3 regions of the Phreatobacter oligotrophus genome follow, and region 1 is predicted to be linked to each of the others. Evidence: riboswitches for the same ligand, from Rfam matches in the RefSeq annotation. Region 1 holds a riboswitch; each other region holds the start of a gene.
The links. A riboswitch is a leader RNA that binds a small molecule or an ion and turns the genes downstream of it on or off. The one in region 1 is predicted to bind glycine.
Positions count from the first base shown of each region.

Region 1 (7,309 bases):
GTCGCCACCAGCACGAAGCCGCCGGTCCAGCCGAGGATGAAGGCGAGGCCGTTATAGCCGAGCAGGTAGAGCGAGCCGGCCATGCCGATGAACGAGGCCGCCGACATCCAGTCGGCCGCGGTCGCCATGCCGTTGTAGAGCGCGGGGACCTTGCGGCCCGCCACGTAGTACTCCGAGACCTCCGCGGTGCGCGAGAGGATGCCGATGGCGGCATAGACGCCGATCGTCAGGGCGACGAAGGCGTAGCCGATCCAGGGCTTGGGCATGCCGACCTGTTCCAGGATCGCCAGCAGGACGACGCAGCCGAGGAAGGACAGGGTGTAGAGGGAATAGACGCGACCAAGGTTGGAGAGAAAGTCGCGACCGTCGGACTGAGCAACTGACATTGTTCGCCCCCCGCCTCAGTCTTCCGACACGCCGAACTCCTGATCGATCTTTTCCTGCTTGTTGCAGAACCAGAAGATCAGGATGACGAAGACGACGAGAGAGCCCTGCGCGGCCATGTAGTAGCCGAGCGGGAACTTCAGGATCGGGATGGAAATGCCGTTCAGTGCCGGTGCGAAAAAGTGCACGAAGAACGAAAAGAAGGCCCAGATGCCCACTGCCGTGAACGTCAGTTTCTGGGTGGCCTTCCAATAGCCCACGTCATCGGGCTTCTGCGCTGGATCGTCGGGCGCTTGCGCCATGCTTTACCCTCCTTGTGCCCCTGGGGCATTGCGACCGCCGGACGACGGCCTCATGCGATGCACCTCCCGAGCGCCCGCCTGCGTGCTCTCCGGCACACTTGTCGACGCAGCACCGCGCCCGGTGTCAAGTTGAACTGACACTCAGGCGTGACTTCTGAAGTTCTTCCGCTCGTCGTTGCTGCTTTGCACAAAAGGCGAAAGCAACGCGACGGGCGCTCGACGAAAAAACGGTAAACACCACCCTACCGCCGACAATGCGACGAAAGTCGAATATGGCTGCGGCGAATGGCAGCGCCCCATCGCAAATCGCGGCTTTTGACACCGCACGATCAGGCGTCAAAACGCCGCAGACTGCGTCATTTTGCCCGTTTTCGGCGGGTTCGCGTGACCTTCGGTGGCCGCGGCGGAGCCGGCTGATATAGTCAGCCGCACAGGGGGAACATGCCATGGGACTGCTCGATGCCATCCTTGGCCGCCAGAAGAAAATCGCGTCGTGGTCAGGCCTCGAAGACTTCATCGACGCCCGCGCAGCCTTTCTCGTCAATCGATCGATGTATGAATACAGCCGCGCCCGGGCCGGAATCCTTGCGGAGAAGCTGTTTCGCGAACAGTCCTTCAAGGATGCCATCGAGGAGGGCCGGTGGCGGGCCTTTCCCCTGAGCGTCTCGAACGTGCTGGAGTTGGTCGACGGCCATCTGCGCAGCGCGGCGGCCGGCCGGGAGCCGGCGCTGCTCGACGCGCTGATTGCCGCGGGGCGGAACGTGCTCGGCCGTTATCCCTGCCCGGCCGGCGTCGATCCGGAATGGTGGGGCCAGCGGGCCGACGGAGTGGAGACCAGCCTGCGCCGCGCGGCGCTGGCCGAGCCGAAGGCGCCACAGGACATCTGCAAGGCGACCTTCGACGAGATCTTCGCGCTCGTCCCCATTCATCCCGACCTGATGAAACTCGACCGCGAGGTCGTCCTCAACCACATGCGAGGCATGATGGTGAACATGGCCGGCGAGGCCGAGGCTCTCCTCGATCGCCGCGCCCTCGCCGGCGCGCTGGCCACCGGTCCGGCGCCGCACTGAGGGAGGCGTGTTTCCGGCGGCCGATGCGACAAAGTGCGCGGATCGGTTTCATACTTTCTGTTGAGACCAGGAGCGACATCCGCATCATGGGCCTGCCGAAGCAGCCAGCTCCCACTAGGTGGCTGCCGGCTCCCAACTTTCGGGCCCGCGGAGACCATCCGCGGGCCTTTTCTCGTCCCGCTCGAACTTCGGCCGGCCGGCCCCGTCGGATGATGAGCTCGCCCTCGCGAGACGCATCGGAAACGCAGAATCGCCGCGGTAGCGCGGTCGCGAAACGCTGACCGGCCAGAAGACATGCCGATGGGCCGGCTCATCCGGTCCACCGCGATGGTCTCAAACGCTGCAAACGGGCGCATGATGAAGACAGTTTTTGCCTGCAAGGTCATCGCCGCGGCCTGCCTTGTCGCTGCGACGGGCATCATGGCGGCGGCCGCCGCCGAACGCTTGCCACGGTCGTTCCACGGCACATGGGCTTCGGATCTCGCCCAGTGCGCGGAAACGGGCGAACTCACCCCGACGCGCATCGATGGCCGGTCCATCCTCCAGTACGAAAGCGGCTGGAGCATCCGGACCTGGACGCGGCGCGGCAACGTCTGGGTCGGTCGCGGACGCGCATTCGACGATCAGGACAGCACGCCGGCCACCGTCCGGTTGCGCCTGCGCGCCGACGGCACGCTCAACTTCGATTCCACAGGATCGGGCCCCATGCCGGACGAGGCGGGGTGGGTGCGATGCCCGGCGGAGACCGGCTCGTCCAGCGCGACGCGGTAGCATGCCGGCGCGTCCCGGTGAGCCGCTAGCGGTCAGGACGCTGCCAGCCCGAAGGCTCGCCACGAAGGGCCCGCCGCGACCATGCGGCTGGCCCCCCGTGAACAGGCGCGCGATCAGGCGTTGGGCCGTGCCGTCGCCAGCGCGCTGACGGCCTCGGCCGTAGCGGCCGACAAGGTCCACCCCAGATGCCCGTGGCCCGTGTTATAGAGCACGCGCGGGTTCCGGCCCCGCGTCACCCGCGGCATCATGTCGGGCATCATCGGGCGGAGACCCGCCCACGGCACCGCCTGCCGCGTGCTCATGCCGGGGAAGTGGCGCCGGCACCAGGCGACCAGCGGGGCGATGCGTTCGGCCCGGATGTCGCGGTTATAGCCGTTGAACTCGGCGGTGCCCGCGACGCGGAACCGGGTGCGGCCGAGCCGGCTGGTGACGATCTTGGCCTTGTCGTCGAGCAGGCTGACCCAGGGCGCCGCCTCCTGGTCGGCGGCCTCCGGCAGATGGACCGTGATGGAATAGCCCTTGACCGGATAGACATTGATGCGGTCGCCGAAGCCGCGGGCGACCTCCCGGCTCAGCACGCCGGCGCAGACCACGACCTTGTCAAAACGCAGGGTCTCGGCGGCCGCCGGGGCGCCGTCCGCCACCGGCTCGGTGGAGCGGACGGTGAGGCTGACATGATCCTCCAGGGCCTCGGTCGCCAGGACCTCGGTGGAGAAGCGCATCGCGACGCCGCGCCGCTCGCAGGCCTCGGCGAGGCCGATGGTGAACTTGTGGATGTCGCCGGTGAAGTCGGAGGGCGTGTAGAAGCCGCCATGGAACTGGCCCCGCAGCGCCGGCTCGATGGACCGGATCTCCGCCGGCGTCACCGCATGGCGCGCAAGGCCCCCGCGGGCGAGGAGCGCCGTGACCCGCGCCGCCGCGTCGAAGTCGGCCTTCGACTGGTAGAAATGCAGGATGCCGCGATCCTCGCAGTCGAAATCGATGCCCTCCTCGGCGGCCATCTGCCGGAGGTGGGCGCGGGCCTCGATGGCGAGCCGCGCCGTGGTGATGGTGTTGTCCTCATGCGCCGGGATGGCGGCGAGGAATTCGCCCATCCAGCTGATCTTGTGCCAGGAGGGCTTGGGGTTCACCAGCAGCGGCGCGCCCGGCGACATCATCCATTTCAGGCCCTTGAGCACCGTGCCCCAGCTGTTCCACACTTCCGCATTGGAGGCGGAGAGCTGGCCGCCATTGGCGAAGGAGGTCTCCATCGCGGCATAGGGGTGGCGGTCGAAGAGGGTGACGCGGCAGCCGCGGCGGGCGAGGCTATAGGCGGTGGTCACGCCGGTGATGCCGCCGCCGATGACGGCGACGTTGATCGTGTCTGAGGTGGGCATAGCGGGTCTCCTTCCGCGCACGGCGGATCGAAGCCCCCTCTGTCATTGGCCTGAGAGCATCCCGCGGGGCCGGTCATCGGACCTGCGGTTACACCATCGGCGGGAGCTGCTGCTCCACTTTTCAGAGTCACGTTTCGGCGCGGTCTGTTTGCCTGAGAGTTTCCGGGGCGGTTGCTCCTTCGGCGCCGCGGCAGGTGAAACCCCCGCGAACTCTTCCGCGGTCATGAGGGTAGAGCCTTCCCGGCATTCGTCAAGATCGGGAGACGCGGGACGGCACGCCACCGGGGCGCCAGGCTCCGGCGGCTCTGTTGCGCGGCCCCTGCCCGGCCGCATCGGCTGCCTCTCTTCTTCGACGGGGCCTGAAACCGGTGGTGAAGCATGGCCGGCCTCGCCGCGCGCGGCCGCCGCGATCAGCTGCAATTCGAGACCTGGTTGGCACAGATGCCGCGCCACCATCCCCGCTCTCCGCCGATCTCGACCAGCCCCCAGTTTCCCGAGCAGGCGTGGAGGCGTTCGACGACGTCGCCGGGACCGATGGGCGTTGGCTCACGCGCCACCGGCCGAATCGCGGAAAACTCGCTGGGCGCCTGCCGCAGTTCGCCGCGAGCCAGTCCGGTATTGGCAAGCGCCGCGCCGATGAGGCTCGCCGGGACCCATCCCTGGCCGCGCGGCGCCTGGGGCAGCGTGCGGGGATAGCGCTCGCCATAGGCCACTCCCGGTGCGGTGATGTCCCGCACCAGAAACCACCCCGGCCGGGAGCCGATCACCCTGAACTGGGAGCGGTAGGTCTGGCCTCGATCACCAAGGCGGTCGGGCGCCTTCCACGGCGGGGGTATCCGGCCGATCGCCCGTGCCTGCGCATTGGGAGCCGCGCGCAGGGTCATCCCGGCGGGATCGGGGTCCATCGACCAGGCGGTGATGTCGCAAGTCTCGGTGCCGCGCGGCAGCCGCCTGCGGTCGGAACGCATCCCCTCTGACTGACCAACAAAACGCTCCCACCACTCGTCGTCCTGGACTGAATTGCCCTCGACCACGCGCGTGTTCACGGCGATGAGCCTGGTCTCGCTCACCACCAGATCGACTTCGATCGCCTGGCCCTCGTCATCCGCGCGTCCCGGACGCGATGGATCGTCGGCGTCTGCGCGGAAAAGAGCGACATAGCCCTTGATGTTGTGGTCGAGACTGTCGGGCTTGAGGGTCCTGACCGGCCCGGCTCGCCAGCCGGGGGGCGTGGCCGCGATCGCAGCGTCAAGCCAGGCATGGCTATCGACCAGTCTCACCTCGTTATTCCTGACGAGATAGGCCGTCCGGATCTGCCAGCCGACGAGCACCAGCGCACCGCCGTCCGGCGTCGTCGCCAGCTGGGTGAAGAAGTTCGGCTTGTCCCTCGATATGTCATAGGGCTCGAGGAAGCGGCCGATCACGCGCTCCTGCGCGCCCGTCCCCTTCGAGAGGATGATCAACCGCACGGGCTGCTCGATGCCGGCGCCGCCGCCCTCGCCGGTTTCGAAAAGCCTGCCGACAACGACCTTCAGACGCTCGGCGCCCACGGGATATTCGGAGAGGTCGTATTGCTCGCAGCGTAATGCGCCGCCGGGACGACCGCGGGCTGATGGATCCTGGCTGCGCAGGAAGACAGGGTCGCTGCGCCAGTCCGTGTCGCCGAGGCTGCAGGACGGTATCGGCGTTGGCTGCTGGGCAAGGCTTGGCGCAACGCCTCCCAGCATCGCGGCAAAAGTCGCGATCAGTTGAAAGGTGCGCATGGCATCGGACATGGAGCTTCTCCCGGAGCGGCTTATCCCCGCGGGATGCTGAAGGCTCATGCCGTCACGGAAAGCCCGTGTTTCAGATCGGCGATCTTGCGGCCGACGTCCCACGTTCTCGGCTGGACCCGTTTGCGGGGATGACCCGCGGGGGCTGACTGGATGGGGCCGCAAGAACGTTGAGCGCATTGCCGGTGCGTTGCTGTGGGGCGAACGGCGCTTTTCCTCGTTTCGGCGACGTTACTTTCGCGGTATGGAAAAAGGACGCGCGGCAAGCCGGCGCCCTTCGCCGCCCGGCAGGAACGCGCCAGGGGACGACCAGCATGCCTGTTGCCGCTCCGCCACTGACCCTCGCTCGCCTGGCCATCGCCTTCGCCGCTGGCGCTCTGGCGGTCCTCTTGTTCCATCAGGTCGCCGTCCTGATGATCGCCAGGGCGGGCATCGCACCCCTCAGGGCCTTTGTGTTCGATCCCGTCGCGCCATTCGGGATCCCGCAAGTCATGAGCCTGGCCTTCTTCGGTGGGTTGTGGGCCGTGGTCTTCACGGTGATCTGGACGCGGTTCGGAAGTGCGGTCCGTCTGCCGTTCTGGGCCGCGGCGGCGATCTTCGGCGCCGTGGCTCCGACGCTCGTGGCCTGGTTCGTGGTTGCGCCCCTGAAAGGCCAGCCCGTCGCAGCGGGGTTCAACCCGGCAAGGATGTGGATCGGGCCTGTTCTCAATGGACTGTTCGGCCTCGGCGTCGGCCTGATGATCCCTCTCGGGGCCAGGCTGTGGGGCGAGCAGCGCAGGGGGACACCGTCACCCACCGCATTGCGCGATTGACCGGGTCCTTCCCGTCGCGACGCAGGCGAGCGAGACAGGTGCGCGCCCTCGCGCCGGCTCCGGCAAGGCGAAGCATCATCCTGGCGCCTGTCCCTGATCGCCCGGGTGCAAACGTTTCCGAGGTCCGCTTGGGGCCCCAGCAGCGACATTGGCCTAGCAATTTCAAGGACGATTGGCGGAGAGGGAGGGATTCGAACCCCCGATACGGTTGCCCGTATGCCGCATTTCGAGTGCGGTGCTTTCAACCACTCAGCCACCTCTCCGCGGTCGCAAGGCGGTGCGAGAAGACGCGCCGCCCGAGTTGAAGCGAAGCGCGACATAGCGGAACGGACGGCCGCATTCAAGCACGGCGTCGCGGCGGGGACGGAATTTCGCAGGAACAGCGTCGACGGCCTTCATGCCCTGCGACCGCCCGCCGTGCATCCCGGCCGGCACGGCCTCGCCCCTCGGGGCAGCCGGGCGACACGGCCTCCCCGGCCGCAGAGGCAAAAAAGGGCGGCGCCCTGCGGGTTTTCCTTGACTCGCGCGCCTGTTTCCATCATTGAGCCGCGTCCCGCTTCCGCTTGGCTGAGAACCGTCCGGTTCCGTCGTGCGATGCGGGCGTCACCAACAACCGCCGGTCCGCCGGCGGCAAGACCAAACAAGAAGACGGCCGGCCAAGGCGCGAGGGGCTTCCCTCCCGACCCGCCAGGCATCGTCGACAAGGACCGAAAACGATGTACGCAGTCATCAAGACTGGCGGCAAGCAGTACAAGGTTGCCGCCTCCGACACGATCACCATCGAGAAGCTCGAGGCTGCGGCCGGCGAGACGGTGGTGTTCC
Region 1 covers NZ_PZZL01000003.1:339,237-346,545, forward strand. The annotation lists gene C8P69_RS08750 (sodium:solute symporter family protein) at 1-386, opposite strand, end outside; gene C8P69_RS08755 (DUF4212 domain-containing protein) at 402-686, opposite strand; gene C8P69_RS08760 (hypothetical protein) at 1,133-1,756, shown strand; gene C8P69_RS08765 (hypothetical protein) at 2,057-2,527, shown strand; gene C8P69_RS08770 (D-amino acid dehydrogenase) at 2,641-3,903, opposite strand; glycine riboswitch at 3,941-4,030, opposite strand; glycine riboswitch at 4,034-4,131, opposite strand; gene C8P69_RS08775 (SH3 domain-containing protein) at 4,314-5,678, opposite strand; gene C8P69_RS08780 (hypothetical protein) at 5,990-6,487, shown strand; tRNA gene C8P69_RS08785 (tRNA-Ser) at 6,661-6,750, opposite strand; gene C8P69_RS08790 (50S ribosomal protein L21) at 7,204-7,309, shown strand, end outside.

Region 2 (7,309 bases), on a different contig from region 1:
GCGTGGTGCCCATCCGGGCCGCGACCAGGAGTCGGATCCGCTCGTTGCTGATCCGACCCAGCGGCAGCAACGTGTCGGCGTTCCGAGCCTCGATGTACTCGACGTCGAAGCCCGCCCGCTGGAGTTCCGCTGCACCCTCCGCCGTGGCCGCCCCATGCTCCGCGCCCGCCCGGATGCGCTCGGCCGCCGTCGCCATGACGCTCGGCAGTACCGCCGCCCGCCGGCGGTCCTCCAGCGATAGGAAGCGATTGCGCGAGGACATCGCGAGACCGTCGGCTTCGCGCACGGTCGGGCATCCGATCACCTCGGTCGCGATGTCGAGGTCAGCCGCCATACGCTGGACCACCTTGAGCTGCTGGTAATCCTTCTCGCCGAACAGGGCGATTTCGGCCTCCGCCGCAATGAAAAGCTTCGCGACCACGGTGGCGACGCCGGCGAAATGGGTGGGCCGGAAGCGGTCCTCAAGGCCGACATTGGCGGGGCCCGCCAGCGACACCGCGGTGGCGAAACCAGCCGGATACATGTCGGAAGCCTCCGGCGCGTAGACCAACGCCTCGCCGACGCTTGCAATCGCCGCGAGATCGGCGGCGAAGGTGCGCGGATAGGCGGCGAGGTCTTCTCCCGGCGCGAACTGCGTGGGATTCACGAAAATCGAGACGATGGCGCGGTCGGCCTCGGTGCGCGCCCGCCGAAGAAGCGATAGATGCCCCTCGTGCAGCGCGCCCATGGTCGGCACGAGTGCCACGCGTTCGCCCGCCGTGCGCCAGGCGCGCGACCAAGCCCTGAGTTCGCCGGGCTTCCGGACGATGTCGTGACCTGCGAACTCGGGCGAAGTCTTCATGTGGATCGCCTTCCTCGCCTCACGCGTTGACGCGGGCCGTGGCGAGCGCGCCGACCGCGTCGGCGGTCGCGGCCGACAACGTCCAGCCGAGATGGCCGTGGCCGGTGTTGTAAAACACACGCGGATGCCGACCACGGGCGACGCGCGGCAGCATGTCCGGCATCATGGGTCTGAGGCCAGTCCACGGCACGGACTGGCGGGTGCTCATGCCCGGGAAATGGGCCCGGCACCAGCGGATCAGCGGGTCGATGCGTTCGGCCCGTATGTCGCGGTTGTAGCCGTTGTACTCGGCGGTGCCGGCGACACGGAAGCGGTTGGGGCCGAGACGGCTCGTCACGATCTTCGCGGCGTCATCGAGCAGGCTGACCCATGGCGCGGCTTCCTGGTCCGCCTTTTCAGGCAATTGCACGGTGATGGAATAGCCCTTCACCGGGTAGATGTTCACCCGGTCGCCGAGCATCCGCGCGAGGTTGCGCGACGTCACGCCGCCGCAGACCACGACACGGTCGAAGACATGCACCTCGGTCGGCGGTTCGGTCTTTTCGAGATGCGGCTCTGTCGACTGGCTGATCACGGTCACGCCGTGGTCGCTCGCCTTGGTGGACAGCACCTCGTCGGACAAGCGCATTGTCACGCCGAGACGTTGGCAGGCCTTTGCGAGGCCGTTGGTGAACTTGTGGATGTCGCCGGTGAAGTCGCTCTCGGTGTAGAAGCCGCCATGGTAGGTCCCACGCAGCGCGGGCTCGATCGACTTGATCTCGGACGGCGTCACGGCGCGGCGCTCAAGGCCGCCCTTGGCGAGGAGCGCGCTGACGCGCGTCGCCGCCTCGAAGTCCTTCTTGTTCTCGTAGAAATGCAGGATGCCGCGCTTCTCGCAGTCGAAGGCGATGCCTTCGTCGGCCGCCATCCGCATGAGATGGGCGCGGGCCTCGATAGCAAGCCGCACGGTTGTAACCGTGTTCTCTTCGTATTTGGGGATCGAGCCGATGAACTCGAGCATCCACGAGATCTTGTGCCAGGAGGGGCGCGGGTTGAAGAGCAACGGCGCGCCCGGCGTCGTCATCCACTTGAGACCCTTCCACACAGTGGCCCAACTGTTCCACACCTCGGCGTTGGAGGCGGAGAGCTGACCGCCATTGGCGAAGGACGTCTCCATCGCCGTGTAGGGATGGCGGTCGAACAGTGTGACGCGAGCCCCGCGCTTGACCAGATTGTAGGCGGTTGTCACGCCAGTGATGCCGCCACCGATGACGGCGACGTTCAGGTTCTCGGGAGTAGACATGCGGCTTCTCCTTCCGCGCGACGCACGGATCAGAAGCCCCCTCTGTCATTGGCCTGAGAGCATCGCGTTCGGCCGCTCATCGGCCAGATCCGCTTACACCATCGGCGGGAGCCTGCGGGCTCCGCTTTTCAGAGTCGATCAAAAAGGCGCGGTCTTGGTGCCTGAGAGTTTCCGGGGCGGTTGCTCCTTCGGCGTCGCGGCGGCCCGAAAGCCCGCGAACTCTTCCGCGTGAAAGACCATACCCGAGAAGCATTGTCTGTCAAGTTAGTTTCATTTTCCAACAAAATCACGAGTTCGGTTGAACGGCTTGGCGCCGGCGCGCGCCCTGGGATAGCGGTTCGCGACCTCGCCGGCATACCCACCCTCGATCCAGACTTTGAGCCGTTCGACGGCGCTCAGAAAGGCCTCGCGTTCCGCCATGCTCAGGGGTGCCAGCATCAGTGTCTCGAACTCGGCGGTCAGCGGATCCGCCCGCTCGCACAAAGCCACGCCGTCAGGCGTAATCGTTAGGCCGAAAGCCCGCGCATCGCTCGGAATAGCGCTTCTTTCGATGAAACCGGCCTTGATGAGCTTCGAAACGGTCCTGGACGTCAGCGTCCTCTCGAATTTGGTCCGCTCTGCGAGGACGGTGAAGGTGATGCCCGGATTGGCGCGCACCAGGCGCAGCACGCGCAATTCGCGGACGCTCAACCCGATGCGGATTTCGAAGATGCGGTTGGCGCTGCCGATGCCGTCCTCGACGATCGAGGAGAGGAGATAGGTCAGTGATCGTTCGAGCATGGGTTGGTCCCTGGAGTTCCGCGCGGTGCCACGGCGACGGCATTGGAGAGCAATTATACAAGTTAGGTATCATTTATTGCGAATTTCAATTATTGCGTATTGCAACAAACTGCCCATGATCACCGCCGATCGCGCAACGAGACAACAAGCGCGACGAGGGAGGCGGCCATGGTTGTCGTCAAGAGTCCGAAGGAGTTCTACGCCGGGGCGATCTATTTGGCTTTCGGTGTCGCGGGGCTCTGGTTCGGATGGAACTACCCGATGGGAACCGCGGGCCGGATGGGTGCGGGCTATTTCCCCAAGGTTCTGTCGGCAGCGCTCATCCTTCTCGGCCTGGTCGCACTTGTGCGCGGTATCCGGATCAATGGTGCGCCGCTCGATCCCATTCGGCTGAAGCCGTTCCTGCTGATAGCCGCGGCCTGTTCGCTCTTCGGTCTGATGATCGAGCCGATCGGCATGATCGGCGGTCTTTTCGTGCTGATCCTCCTGTCGGCGATGGCGAGCCGCGAGTTCCGCTGGAGCCCCGTCGCGCTTCTCGGCGCGGCCGGCCTGGTCGCCGCCTGTGCGCTCGTCTTCGTCTGGGGTCTTTCCGTGCAGATGCCGCTTGTCGGCTCGTGGTTCACCGGGGGCTGAGGAGCGGATCATGGACATTTTCGCCGACCTGCTCATGGGTCTTTCGGTTGCGGCAACCCCGACGAACCTCGTCTGGTGCCTGATCGGTGTGTTTCTCGGGACCGCCATCGGCGTCCTGCCGGGCCTTGGCCCGTCGGCGACCATCGCCATGCTCCTGCCGGCTACCTTCGGCCTGGAGCCCGTCTCGGCGCTCATCATGATGGCCGGCATCTTTTACGGCGCGCAGTATGGCGGCTCGACGACTGCGATCCTGATCAACCTGCCGGGCGAGGCGACCTCGGTCGTGACCGCCATCGACGGCTACAAGATGGCCCGCAAAGGTGCCGCCGGCCGCGCGCTTGCGGTCGCCGCGCTCTCCTCGTTCTTCGCCGGCACGGTGTGCACCTTCCTCATCGCCTTCTTCGCACCGCCACTGACCGAACTCGCCTTCAGGTTCGGTCCGGCTGAGTATTTCGCGCTGATGGTGCTCGGGCTCGCCGCCTCCATCGTGCTGGCGAGCGGGCATATCCTGCATGCGATCGCCATGATCGCCCTCGGGCTGCTGCTCGGCCTCGTCGGCACGGACGTGAACTCAGGGCTTCAACGCTACGCCTTTGGCTTTCCTGAACTGGCGGATGGCCTCAACTTCGTCATCGTCGCTATGGGAGTGTTCGGGATTGGCGAGATCATCGCCAATCTGGAGGACGAGGCCCGCCGCGATCTCGGCTTCGCCAAGGTGAAGGGGCTGATGCCGACCCGCGAGGACTGGTCGCGCATGGTCGCGCCGACCCTTCGCGGCACCACTCTGGGAGCCGCGCTCGGCGTACTACCGGGAGGCGGAGCGGCGCTCGCGTCCTTCGGCGCCTATGCGCTGGAGAAGCGCGTGTCCAAGCACCGGGAGGAACTCGGAAACGGCGCGATCGAGGGCATCGCCGCGCCGGAGGCCGCCAACAATGCCGGCGCCCAGATGTCCTTTATTCCCATGCTGACCCTCGGCTTTCCGGCCAACACGGTGATGGCGCTGATGATCGGCGCGATGATCATGCATGGCATCCAGCCCGGCCCCGGCGTGATGACCGAACAACCGCGCCTCTTCTGGGGCCTGATCGCCTCGATGTGGATCGGCAACCTGATGCTGCTGGTACTCAACCTGCCGCTGATCGGGCTCTGGGTGCGCATGATCATGGTGCCATACCACTACCTGTTCCCGATGATCATCGTGTTCTGCGCGATCGGTGTGTTCTCGCTGTCGAACAACGCTTTCGACCTCCAGATCATGACCGCCTTCGGCGTGCTCGGGTATCTGTTCAAGAAGCTCGACTGCGAGCCGGCGCCCATGCTGCTCGGCTTCATTCTCGGCCCGCTGATGGAGGAGTTCCTGCGCCGCACGCTGCTGCTTTCGCAGGGCGACCCCTCCGTACTCCTAACGCGTCCGATCAGCGCGGTCCTGCTCATCGCCGCTGCCGCGATCCTGCTCAGCGTCCTTTTGCCTGCCTTCAAGCGCACCCGGTCACGCGCTTTCGCCCAGTGACCCTATCCATCAACGAACGACTTCAGGAGGACATCATGACCGAACTTTCCCGCCGCGAGGCGCTCGCCGCCGTCGCCGGCCTTACCGCACTCGGCTTCGGCACCGCGCCGGCAAACGCGCAGCTCGGGCCAGGCCGGACCCTGACCCTCATGGTTCCCTATCCAGCGGGCGGCCTGTCCGACGCCATCGCGCGCAACCTCCAGCCGGCGTTCCAGCGCGTGCTCGGTCAGACCGTGCTGGTCGAGAACCTCGGTGGCGCCAGCGGCGGCCTCGCCGCGCAGAAGCTGCTGCAGACGCGCGCCGATGGGCGGATGATCTTCCAGGGGTCGCCCAACGAGTTGATCCTGTCCCCGCTTGTCAACCCCGACATCAAGTTCCGCCCCGACCAGTTCCGCCACGTGACCCAGATCACGCGCAACCCGCTGATCCTACTTGTTCGGCCAGATCATCCGGCTAGCAATATCGACGAACTGGTCGCGCATGCGAAGGCCCAGGGTCGTCCCACGCCTTATGGGAGCGTCGGCGTCGGCTCGCTCTACCATGTTCTGTCGGAAGAAATGGCCAAGCAGACCGGCATCCGCGTCACCCATGTCGCCTACCGTGGCGCCGCGCCGGTGCTTCAGGATCTCGCCAGCGGCCAGATCGATTTCGCGATCCTGCCCTTCGCGACCTCCTACAAGCCGCTTCAGGACCAGAAGAAGCTGAAAATGCTCGGCTGGGTGTCGAAGTCGCGTGTCGACTTCCTTCCCGATCTCGTCGCCTTCGGTGAAAGCAAGGTGCTGCCGAATTTCGATCACTCAATCTGGGCCGGCATTTTCGTCCGCAGCGAGACGCCTGAGGACATCGTCCAGCGGCTGAACGAGGCGGTGGGCGAGGTGATGCGTACGCCGGAAGTTCGCACCGCGATCAGCAACACCGGCTCGATCGTGGTCGACGCCACCTCGCTCGCCGAGGCCCGGCGCTTCTACGAGGACCAGGTCCGTGTTCTCGACGCCATGACCCGCGAAATCAGCTTCCGGGTCTGAGCGACAACAGGCCTGGCGAGCGCCGGCGCGGCGACGCGCCGGCGTTTTGCTGTCAGACGGCCTTCTCGCTCGCGGTGGGGGCGGCTTCCCATTTGTCGAATTCCCGCACCAGCGTGATCAATTGCTGGAGCAGCCGTGAACCATCGTTCTTGCGGTAGCTCATGATGATCGGCGTCACCATTTTCGGCTCGTTCAAGTCGACGTAGGAGACATCGTCGCGGCCGAGCCGTCGTACCGAAGCTGGCACCACGCAGATGCCGCCGCCCGATGCCACGAAGCCGAGCGCGGTCTGCAACTCACGGGCTTCCGTCGCGATATTCGGCTCGACACCGGCCTCCCGATAGAAGCCGATGACCTGATCGGCGTAGCTCGGGCGAGGGGCCTTCGGGTAAATGATCAGCGGTTCGTGTGCCGTGTCGCGCAGGCGCGGCGCGGTCTCGCGGCTGGCGAGCGGATGCCCCTTCGGTGTCGCGATGCACAGCTTCTCTTCGCGGATCACCTTGCGCACAACCATTTCGTCGTCGAACCGCAGCCGCCCGAACCCGACATCGATGCGGCCGTCCTTAAGGGCGGCCACCTGTTCGATCGTGGTCATTTCCAGGAGATGGACCTCGACGCCCGGAACCGCGATGCGGAAGCGCCGGATCAGTTCGGGCAGGTCGTCATAAAGCGTCGAAGCGACGAAGCCGATGTTGAACTGAAGCACCAGCCCCTTGGCGATGCGCTTGGTCATCGCGCGCATGTCGTCGACGCGCTGGAGGATCTGGCGGGCCTGCTCGAAAAGGTATCGACCCGGCTCGGTGAGCGTGATGGGGCGGCCTCGATCGAGGAGCCTCACGCCGAGTTCATCTTCGAGCTGCTGGATCTGTCGGCTGAGCGGTGGCTGGGCGATATGCAGTTTTTCCGCAGCGCGGCTGAAGGATCCTTCCGCCGCGACCATGGTGAAATAGCGCAGATGGCGCAGTTCCATGACGTTTACCTCGTCAGGTCGTGCGGCCTTCATGGCTCGCTTCATACCTGTCGGGTATCAAAATAGACGCAATCGATCCTGTCCTGCAACACCGCGCGGACCTATCGTCGGCCCATCCAAGTGGAGCCGAGATGCCCGTGCCCAATACCGCGATCAGGATCGAACAGGTCGAGACCCTGCTGGTCGACCTTCCGACCATTCGCCCGCATCAGCTGGCAATGACGACGATGCGGGGCCAGACCCTGATGATCGTCCGGTTGCATATGTC
Region 2 covers NZ_PZZL01000010.1:163,199-170,507, reverse strand. The annotation lists gene panC (pantoate--beta-alanine ligase) at 1-841, opposite strand, end outside; gene C8P69_RS19795 (D-amino acid dehydrogenase) at 861-2,123, opposite strand; glycine riboswitch at 2,263-2,360, opposite strand; gene C8P69_RS19790 (MarR family winged helix-turn-helix transcriptional regulator) at 2,394-2,903, opposite strand; gene C8P69_RS19785 (tripartite tricarboxylate transporter TctB family protein) at 3,072-3,536, shown strand; gene C8P69_RS19780 (tripartite tricarboxylate transporter permease) at 3,547-5,046, shown strand; gene C8P69_RS19775 (Bug family tripartite tricarboxylate transporter substrate binding protein) at 5,082-6,071, shown strand; gene C8P69_RS19770 (LysR family transcriptional regulator) at 6,124-7,041, opposite strand; gene C8P69_RS19765 (muconate/chloromuconate family cycloisomerase) at 7,173-7,309, shown strand, end outside.
Region 2: another riboswitch for glycine. It lies ahead of C8P69_RS19795 (D-amino acid dehydrogenase); the one in region 1 lies ahead of C8P69_RS08770 (D-amino acid dehydrogenase).

Region 3 (7,309 bases), on a different contig from region 1:
GGCGATCTGGATCGCCTGCATGCCCGAGCCGCAGACGAAGAAGCGCTCCGGCGACAGCTCGCGGCCGTAGAGGTCGGAGGCATAGGTCGCGATGGCCTGGCGCAGCTCCGGGATGCCGCGCTGCCAGGTGTAGGTGGTCTCGCCCGCCGCGAGCGAGCGCGTCGCCGCCTCGTAGATGAAGGAGGGGGTGGGCGTGTCCCCCTCGCCGACCCAGAGCTGGATCACGTCGCCGGCCGCCCGCGCATATTTCGACAGCTCGACGATGCCGCTGGCGGGGGCGCCCGAGGCTTCCGGGCGCAGCGAGGCGAGGAGATCGGCGGTCATGCGGCTTATCCTGTGGGGCGGGGGCAATCGCGCCAGTCTAGCGGCGGCGTTCGGCCCTTCTCATGAAAAACGTGCGATTTGTCCATCAGCGAAGCCGATGAACGGCGTCGCAGCCTGCCGGTGGATGGCAGCATGAACGCCTTTGTTCCGCCCGACGGCTCTTGCTATAAGCGCCGATCCCGACGGCAATGCGAGGGTTTGGGCGTGCGTATCTGGAAGGCAACGGCCGTGCTGATGACGGCTCTGGCGCTCGGCGCCTGCGGCTCGACCGGCGGCAATCTCTTCGGCCAGCCGCAGCAGGCGGCGCAGCCCGCCCCGCAGACGCCGCCCGGCGTCGGCTCGCCCGTCCATACCGCCCTGTTCGGCCAGCCCGTCCCGCAGGGCCAGCAGAACCTCAACCCCGACGCCTGCCCGCGCATCGAGGTTCGCGACGGCTCGGCCGTCTGGCGCCAGGGGGGCGAGGGTCCGACCGAGCTGCGCTACCAGGGCACGATCACCGATCTTGCCCGCGAGTGCCGCATCGAGGGCCAGACCATGACCATCCGCGTCGGCATCGAGGGCCGCGTCCTGGTCGGCCCGAAGGGTGATGCCGGCCGCGTCACGCTGCCGATCCGCGTCGCGGTGACGCGCGGCCTGTCGACGCCAGTCTGGACCCGTCTCTATCAGGTGCCGATCGAGATCCCCTCGGGCTCGCCGAGCGTCTCCTTCACCCAGGTCGAGGACCAGGTGAGCTTCCCCCTGCCGGAGGCTGCGGAACTGGCCACCTACATCATCTTCGTCGGCTTCGACACCCAGGCCCAGCAGCCCGAGCGCCAGCGCCGCGGCCGCGCCCGCACCGCCCAGCGCTGACGCCTTTCGCGCCTGCCTTTCTTTGCGGCAGGCGTGCCCACAGGCTCGCCTTGACTTCGCCGCATGATCCGGCCATTGCGATGCCGTGCCATATGAACCCGGCGGGAGAGTCCGGGTGGTCTTTGAATTGATGGGATCCCCCGGCGCCGAAGGAGCAACGGCCCCGGAACCTCTCAGGCAAAAGGACCGCCGGGGGAATGGCATTCTGGAAAGCGGCCGGAGGTCCAATCCCGGCCCACCGACGGAGTAAGCCGATGGCGCCCGAGGGCGTCGGCCCTTGCGGGCCGCGGTGAATCTCTCAGGTCCTGCGACAGAGGGGCGCGAGCGGGCGACAAGCCCGTAATCGGAACGTGTTCGGCATGACCGGACGCGTCCGCGCGCCGGAGTGCAGGACCCATGGGCGAGCCCCAGGACGGCCCGTTGCTGACCACACCTCTCCATGCCCTGCATGGCGAGCTCGGAGCCAAGATGGTCCCCTTCGCCGGCTACGACATGCCGGTGCAGTATCCGACCGGCGTCCTTGCTGAGCACAACTGGACCCGCACCAGCGCCGGCCTGTTCGATGTCAGCCATATGGGCCAGTGCTTCCTCATCCCCGAGGACGGCCGCTACGAGACGGCCGCCGCCGCGCTCGAGGCCCTGGTGCCCGCCGATGTCATGGCGCTGAAGCTCGGCCAGCAGCGCTATTCCCAGTTCACCAATGCCGAGGGCGGCATCCTCGACGACCTGATGATCACGCGCCTTGGCCATCCCGGCCATGAGCACTGGCTCTATCTGGTGGTGAACGCCGCCTGCAAGGACGCCGACTACGCCCATATGCGGGCGCATCTCCCGGCCGGCGTGACCCTGAAGGTCGCCGACGATCTCGCGCTGATCGCAGTGCAGGGCCCCGAGGCCGTCGCGGCGGTGGCGACGCTCGCGCCCTCGCTCGCCGGCCTGAAGTTCATGACCTCGGTGGACTTAGCCATCGACGGTATCTGGGCCCATGTCTCCCGCACCGGCTATACCGGCGAGGACGGCGTCGAGATCTCAGTGAAGAGCGGCGATGCGGTGGCGCTGACCCGCAAGCTGCTCGCCGATCCGCGCGTCAAGCCGATCGGCCTCGGCGCCCGTGACTCGCTGCGCCTCGAGGCGGGCCTCTGCCTCTACGGCCATGACATCGACACCACAACCTCGCCCGTCGAGGCCGGCCTCACCTGGTCGATCCAGAAGCGCCGCCGCGCCGAGGGCGGCTTCCTCGGCGCCGCCCGCATCCAGAAGGAGCTGGCCGAGGGTGCGTCGCGCCTGCGTGTCGGCATCCTGCCCGATGGCCGCGCTCCGGCCCGCGAGGGAACGGTGGTGAAGTCCGCCGACGGCCAGCCCATCGGCACGGTCACCTCGGGCGGCTTCGGCCCGACCATCAACGGCCCGCTCGCCATGGGCTACGTCAACCGCCGCTTCGCCGAGCCGGGCACGCCCGTGCTCCTCGAGGTCCGCGGCAAGGACCTGCCGGGCAAGGTCGTGACCATGCCCTTCGCACGGCATCGCTATGTCCGCGGCTGAGCCGCCGAACCACTTCACCAGGGGATGACCATGGCCACGACCAAATACACCAAGGACCACGAATATATCCGCATCGACGGCGACGTCGGCACGGTGGGCATTTCCCACTACGCCCAGGAGCAGCTCGGCGACGTGGTCTTCGTGGAGCTCCCCTCCAGCGGCAAGGCCGTGAAGAAGGGCGACAGCGCCGCTGTGGTCGAAAGCGTCAAGGCCGCCTCCGACATCTACTCGCCGGTCTCCGGCCAGGTGGTCGAGGCCAACCCCGACCTCGAAGGCGCGCCCGCCACCGTCAACGACGACCCGGCCGGCAAGGGCTGGTTCTTCAAGGTGAAGATCGCCAATCCCGCCGAGCTCGACGAGCTCATGGACGAGGCCGCCTACAAGGCCTTCCTCGACACGCTGTGAGTGCCGGCGGGCCGCTCGCTGCGGCCCGCGCCTCCCCATCCGACTGCCCGGAGACCGCAATGCGCTACCTGCCGCTGACGCCCCAAGACCGCACCGACATGCTGGCCAAGATCGGCGTCGCCGCCGTCGACGACCTCTTCGCCAACGTGCCGAAATCGAAGCTGCTCAAAGGCCTCGTCGACCTGCCGAAGGCCAAGGGCGAGCTCGATGTCGAGCGCATCATGGGCGCCATGGCGGCGGAGAACATCACGGCCTCCGAGGTGCCCTTCTTCGTCGGCGCCGGCGCCTACAAGCACCATGTCCCGGCCTCGGTGGATCATCTGATCCAGCGCTCCGAGTTCCTGACGAGCTACACGCCCTACCAGCCGGAAATCGCCCAGGGCACTCTCCAGTACCTGTTCGAGTTCCAGACCCAGGTGGCGCTCCTCACCGGCATGGAGGTCGCCAACGCCTCCATGTATGACGGCTCGACGGGCGCGGCCGAGGCCGTGCTGATGGCGCATCGAGTCACCAAGCGGCGCAAGGCGATCCTCGCCGGCAACCTGCATCCGCACTACCGCGACACGATCGAGACGCTGTCCCGCATGGCCGGCGACGAACTCGTCTCGCTGGAGCCGAACCCGGCCGATGCCAGCGCCGACCTCAAGGCGGTGGCCGCCGCCATCGACGCCGAGACCTCCTGCATCGTCATCCAGACGCCGGATGTCTTCGGCAACCTCCACGACCTCACCGCCATCGCCAAGAAGGCGCAGGATGCCGGCGCTCTTCTGATCGCCGTCGTCACTGAGGTGGTCTCGCTCGGCGCCGTGACCCCGCCCGGTGCCATGGGCGCGGACATCGTCGTCGCCGAGGGCCAGTCCATCGGCGTCGGTCTCAATTTCGGCGGTCCCTATGTCGGCCTCTTCGCCACCAAGCAGAAATATGTCCGGCAGATGCCGGGCCGCCTCTGCGGCGAGACAGTGGATGCGGAAGGCCGCCGCGGCTTCGTGCTGACGCTCTCGACCCGCGAGCAGCATATCCGCCGCGAGAAGGCGACCTCCAACATCTGCACCAATTCCGGCCTGATGTGCCTCGCCTTCACCATCCACATGACGCTGCTCGGCGAGACCGGCCTGCGCCGCCTCGCCGCCATCAACCACGCCAATGCCTGCGATCTCGCCGACCGCCTCGCTGACGTCGACGGCGTCGAGGTGCTGAACGGCAGCTTCTTCAACGAGTTCGCCATCCGCGTGCCGGGCGATGCCGCCAAGGTCGTGGAGAAGATGGCGAAGAAGGGCGTGCTGGCGGGCGTTCCCGCCGCGCGGCTGTGGCCCAAGCACAAGGCGCTGAAGGATATCCTCCTCGTCGCCAACACCGAAGTGAACACCGACGACGATCGCGCCGCCTTCGTGGCCGCGCTCGGCGCCAGCCTCTGAGGAGCGGTCCCATGTCCATGAACAATCAGGGTCGTCCCACCGCCGCCGGCGAGGCCGGTGCCGCCTCCGCCCACCCGACCTTCACCGGCAACAAGGCGCTGCAGATCGAGGAAGCGCTGATCTTCGAGATCGGCCGTCCCGAGGTCACCGGCGTCGACCTGCCCGAGCCGAAGAAGGTGAAGTCGCGCCTCGGCAAGCTCGCCCGCAAGGAGCCGATCGACCTGCCGGGCCTCTCCGAGCCGGAGACGATGCGCCACTACGTGCGCCTCAGCCAGAAGAACTTCGGCATCGACACCGGGCTCTTCCCGCTCGGCTCCTGCACCATGAAGCACAATGCCCGCCTCAACGAGAAGATGGCGCGGCTGCCGGGCTTCGGTGACATCCACCCGCTCCAGCCGGTCTCCACCGTGCAGGGCGCGCTGGAGCTGATCGACCGCCTCGCCGACTACCTCAAGGAGCTCACCGGCATGCCCGCCGTGGCGATGAGCCCCAAGGCCGGCGCCCATGGCGAGCTCGCCGGCATGATGGCCATCAAGGCGGCGCTGGAGGCCAAGGGCGAGGGCCATCGCAAGATCGTGCTGGTGCCTGAATCGGCGCACGGCACGAACCCTGCGACGGCCGCGCTTATCGGCTTCGAGGTGAAGGCCGTCCCCGCCCAGGCCGATGGCACGGTCCACGTCTCCGACGTCAAGGCGGCGCTGACGCCCGACGTCGCGGCGATCATGCTCACCAACCCCAACACCTGCGGCATCTTCGAGAAGGAGATCGTCGAGATCGCCAAGGCGATCCACGACGCCGGGGCCTATTTCTACTGCGACGGCGCCAACTTCAACGCCATCGTCGGCAAGGCCCGCCCGGGTGACCTCGGCGTCGACGCCATGCACATCAACCTGCACAAGACCTTCTCGACGCCCCATGGCGGCGGCGGTCCGGGCGCCGGTCCCGTCGTGCTGTCGGAGCGCCTGGCGGCCTTCGTGCCCTATCCCTTCATCCGCGCCGGCAAGGGCTTCTCGCTGGTCGAGGAGGGCGGCAAGCTGGAGAAGGGCGAGATGCCCTTCGGACGCATGTCGGCCTTCCACGGCCAGATGGGCATGTTCGTCCGCGCGCTCGCCTACATGCTCAGCCACGGCGCTGACGGCATGAAGCAGGCCTCGGAGGATGCGGTGCTCAACGCCAACTACATCCGCGCCTCGCTCGCGGACCTGATGAGCCTGCCCTTCGGCAACCAGCCCTGCATGCACGAGGCGCTGTTCGACGACGAGTGGCTGAAGAACACCGGCGTCTCCACGCTCGACTTCGCCAAGGCGATGATCGACGAGGGCTACCACCCGATGACCATGTATTTCCCGCTGGTCGTCCACGGCGCCATGCTCATCGAGCCGACGGAGTCGGAATCGAAGGCTTCCCTCGACCTCTTCATCGCCACGCTGCGTGACCTCGCCCTGTCGGCGAAGCGCGGCCAGGTCGAGCGCTTCAAGAATGCGCCCTTCCATGCCCCGCGCCGCCGCCTCGACGAGACGCGGGCGGCCCGCAACCCGGTCCTGCGCTGGACCCGGCCGCAGGCCTATGCGGAGGCGGCGGAGTAAGCGCTCCGTTCCGTCCACGAATGCAGAAGCCCGGCCAATGGCCGGGCTTCGTCGTTTCAGGGGGCGCAGGGCCTCAGGCGGCGCGCTCGTGGCGGCCTTCCTCGATCTCCTCGACGATCTTGGCGACGAAGGCCGGCAGGTCCTTGGGCGCGCGTGAGGTGATGATGCCCTGGTCGGTGACGACCTCCTCGTCGACCCAGTCGCCGCCGGCATTCTCCATGTCCGTGCGGATCGACTGGTAGGAGGTCATGCGCAAGCCCGCCGTGACGCCGGCCTCGGCCAGCAGCCAGGGGCCATGGCAGATGGCGGCGACCACCTTGCCGTCGGCAACGAAGCGGCGGATCGTGTCGACCGCCTTTTTCTCGACGCGCAGCTTGTCGGGATTGATCACGCCGCCCGGCAGGACGAGAGCGTCATAGGCATTGGCGTCCACCTGCTCGAGGGTCTGGTCGACCGGCACGGTGCGGCCCCAGTCGGCCTTGTCCCAGCCGCGGATCTCGCCGGGCGAGAGGGTCTTGGCAGGCGAGGCGACATGCACCGTCGCGCCCTTGTCCCGCAGGCTGTTCAGCGGCACCTCGAGCTCGGACTGCTCGAAACCGTCGGTGGCGAGGATGAGAATCTTGGACTGTGCGATCTGCGGCACGGGAGGCTCCGGGTTCGGGGGAAGGTCCCGGACGAACGAGGGAGCCGCGCCGCGGTTCCGCCGTGACGTCAACGAACGGGCAGCGGCCGATCACAACGCTGGTAGATGTGGGGCGAGTTCTGCACGTTGATCTCCAGCCGCGTCGGGCTGATCTGGCGGAAGCTCACCTCGCCCTGGTCCACCTGCGTCTCGCCCTCGCCACGGCAACGCCCGCTTCCCACGATGGCGCCGCGCTCGACGCGGATGCGGCTGAACCGGCAGAACGCCGCGAAGAAGGTGACCTCGCGCGGCTTGACCTCGACCCGGCCGTCATCGGTCTCCTCGGAGCAGGATCGCTCCTCATAGCCCCAGGTGCCGACCATGGCGGGCGGCAGGGCGCGGATCGTCTCGGCGGCCGAGGCTGCGGCGAGGCCGGCTGCCAGAAGAAGAGGGGCGAGGGCGAGGCGGATCATGGGAGGGGCTCCGGAGGGCCCCCTGTGTCGGACCCGCCTGTTTCTGCCGCGCGCCGTCGCGCAGCTGTTTCTGTTCTCTGCAACCGTTGGTAT
Region 3 covers NZ_PZZL01000001.1:91,054-98,362, forward strand. The annotation lists gene C8P69_RS00445 (pyridoxal phosphate-dependent aminotransferase) at 1-324, opposite strand, end outside; gene C8P69_RS00450 (hypothetical protein) at 529-1,173, shown strand; glycine riboswitch at 1,266-1,372, shown strand; gene gcvT (glycine cleavage system aminomethyltransferase GcvT) at 1,570-2,715, shown strand; gene gcvH (glycine cleavage system protein GcvH) at 2,746-3,120, shown strand; gene gcvPA (aminomethyl-transferring glycine dehydrogenase subunit GcvPA) at 3,180-4,535, shown strand; gene gcvPB (aminomethyl-transferring glycine dehydrogenase subunit GcvPB) at 4,547-6,121, shown strand; gene C8P69_RS00475 (type 1 glutamine amidotransferase domain-containing protein) at 6,195-6,764, opposite strand; gene C8P69_RS00480 (hypothetical protein) at 6,833-7,216, opposite strand.
Region 3: another riboswitch for glycine. It lies ahead of gcvT (glycine cleavage system aminomethyltransferase GcvT); the one in region 1 lies ahead of C8P69_RS08770 (D-amino acid dehydrogenase).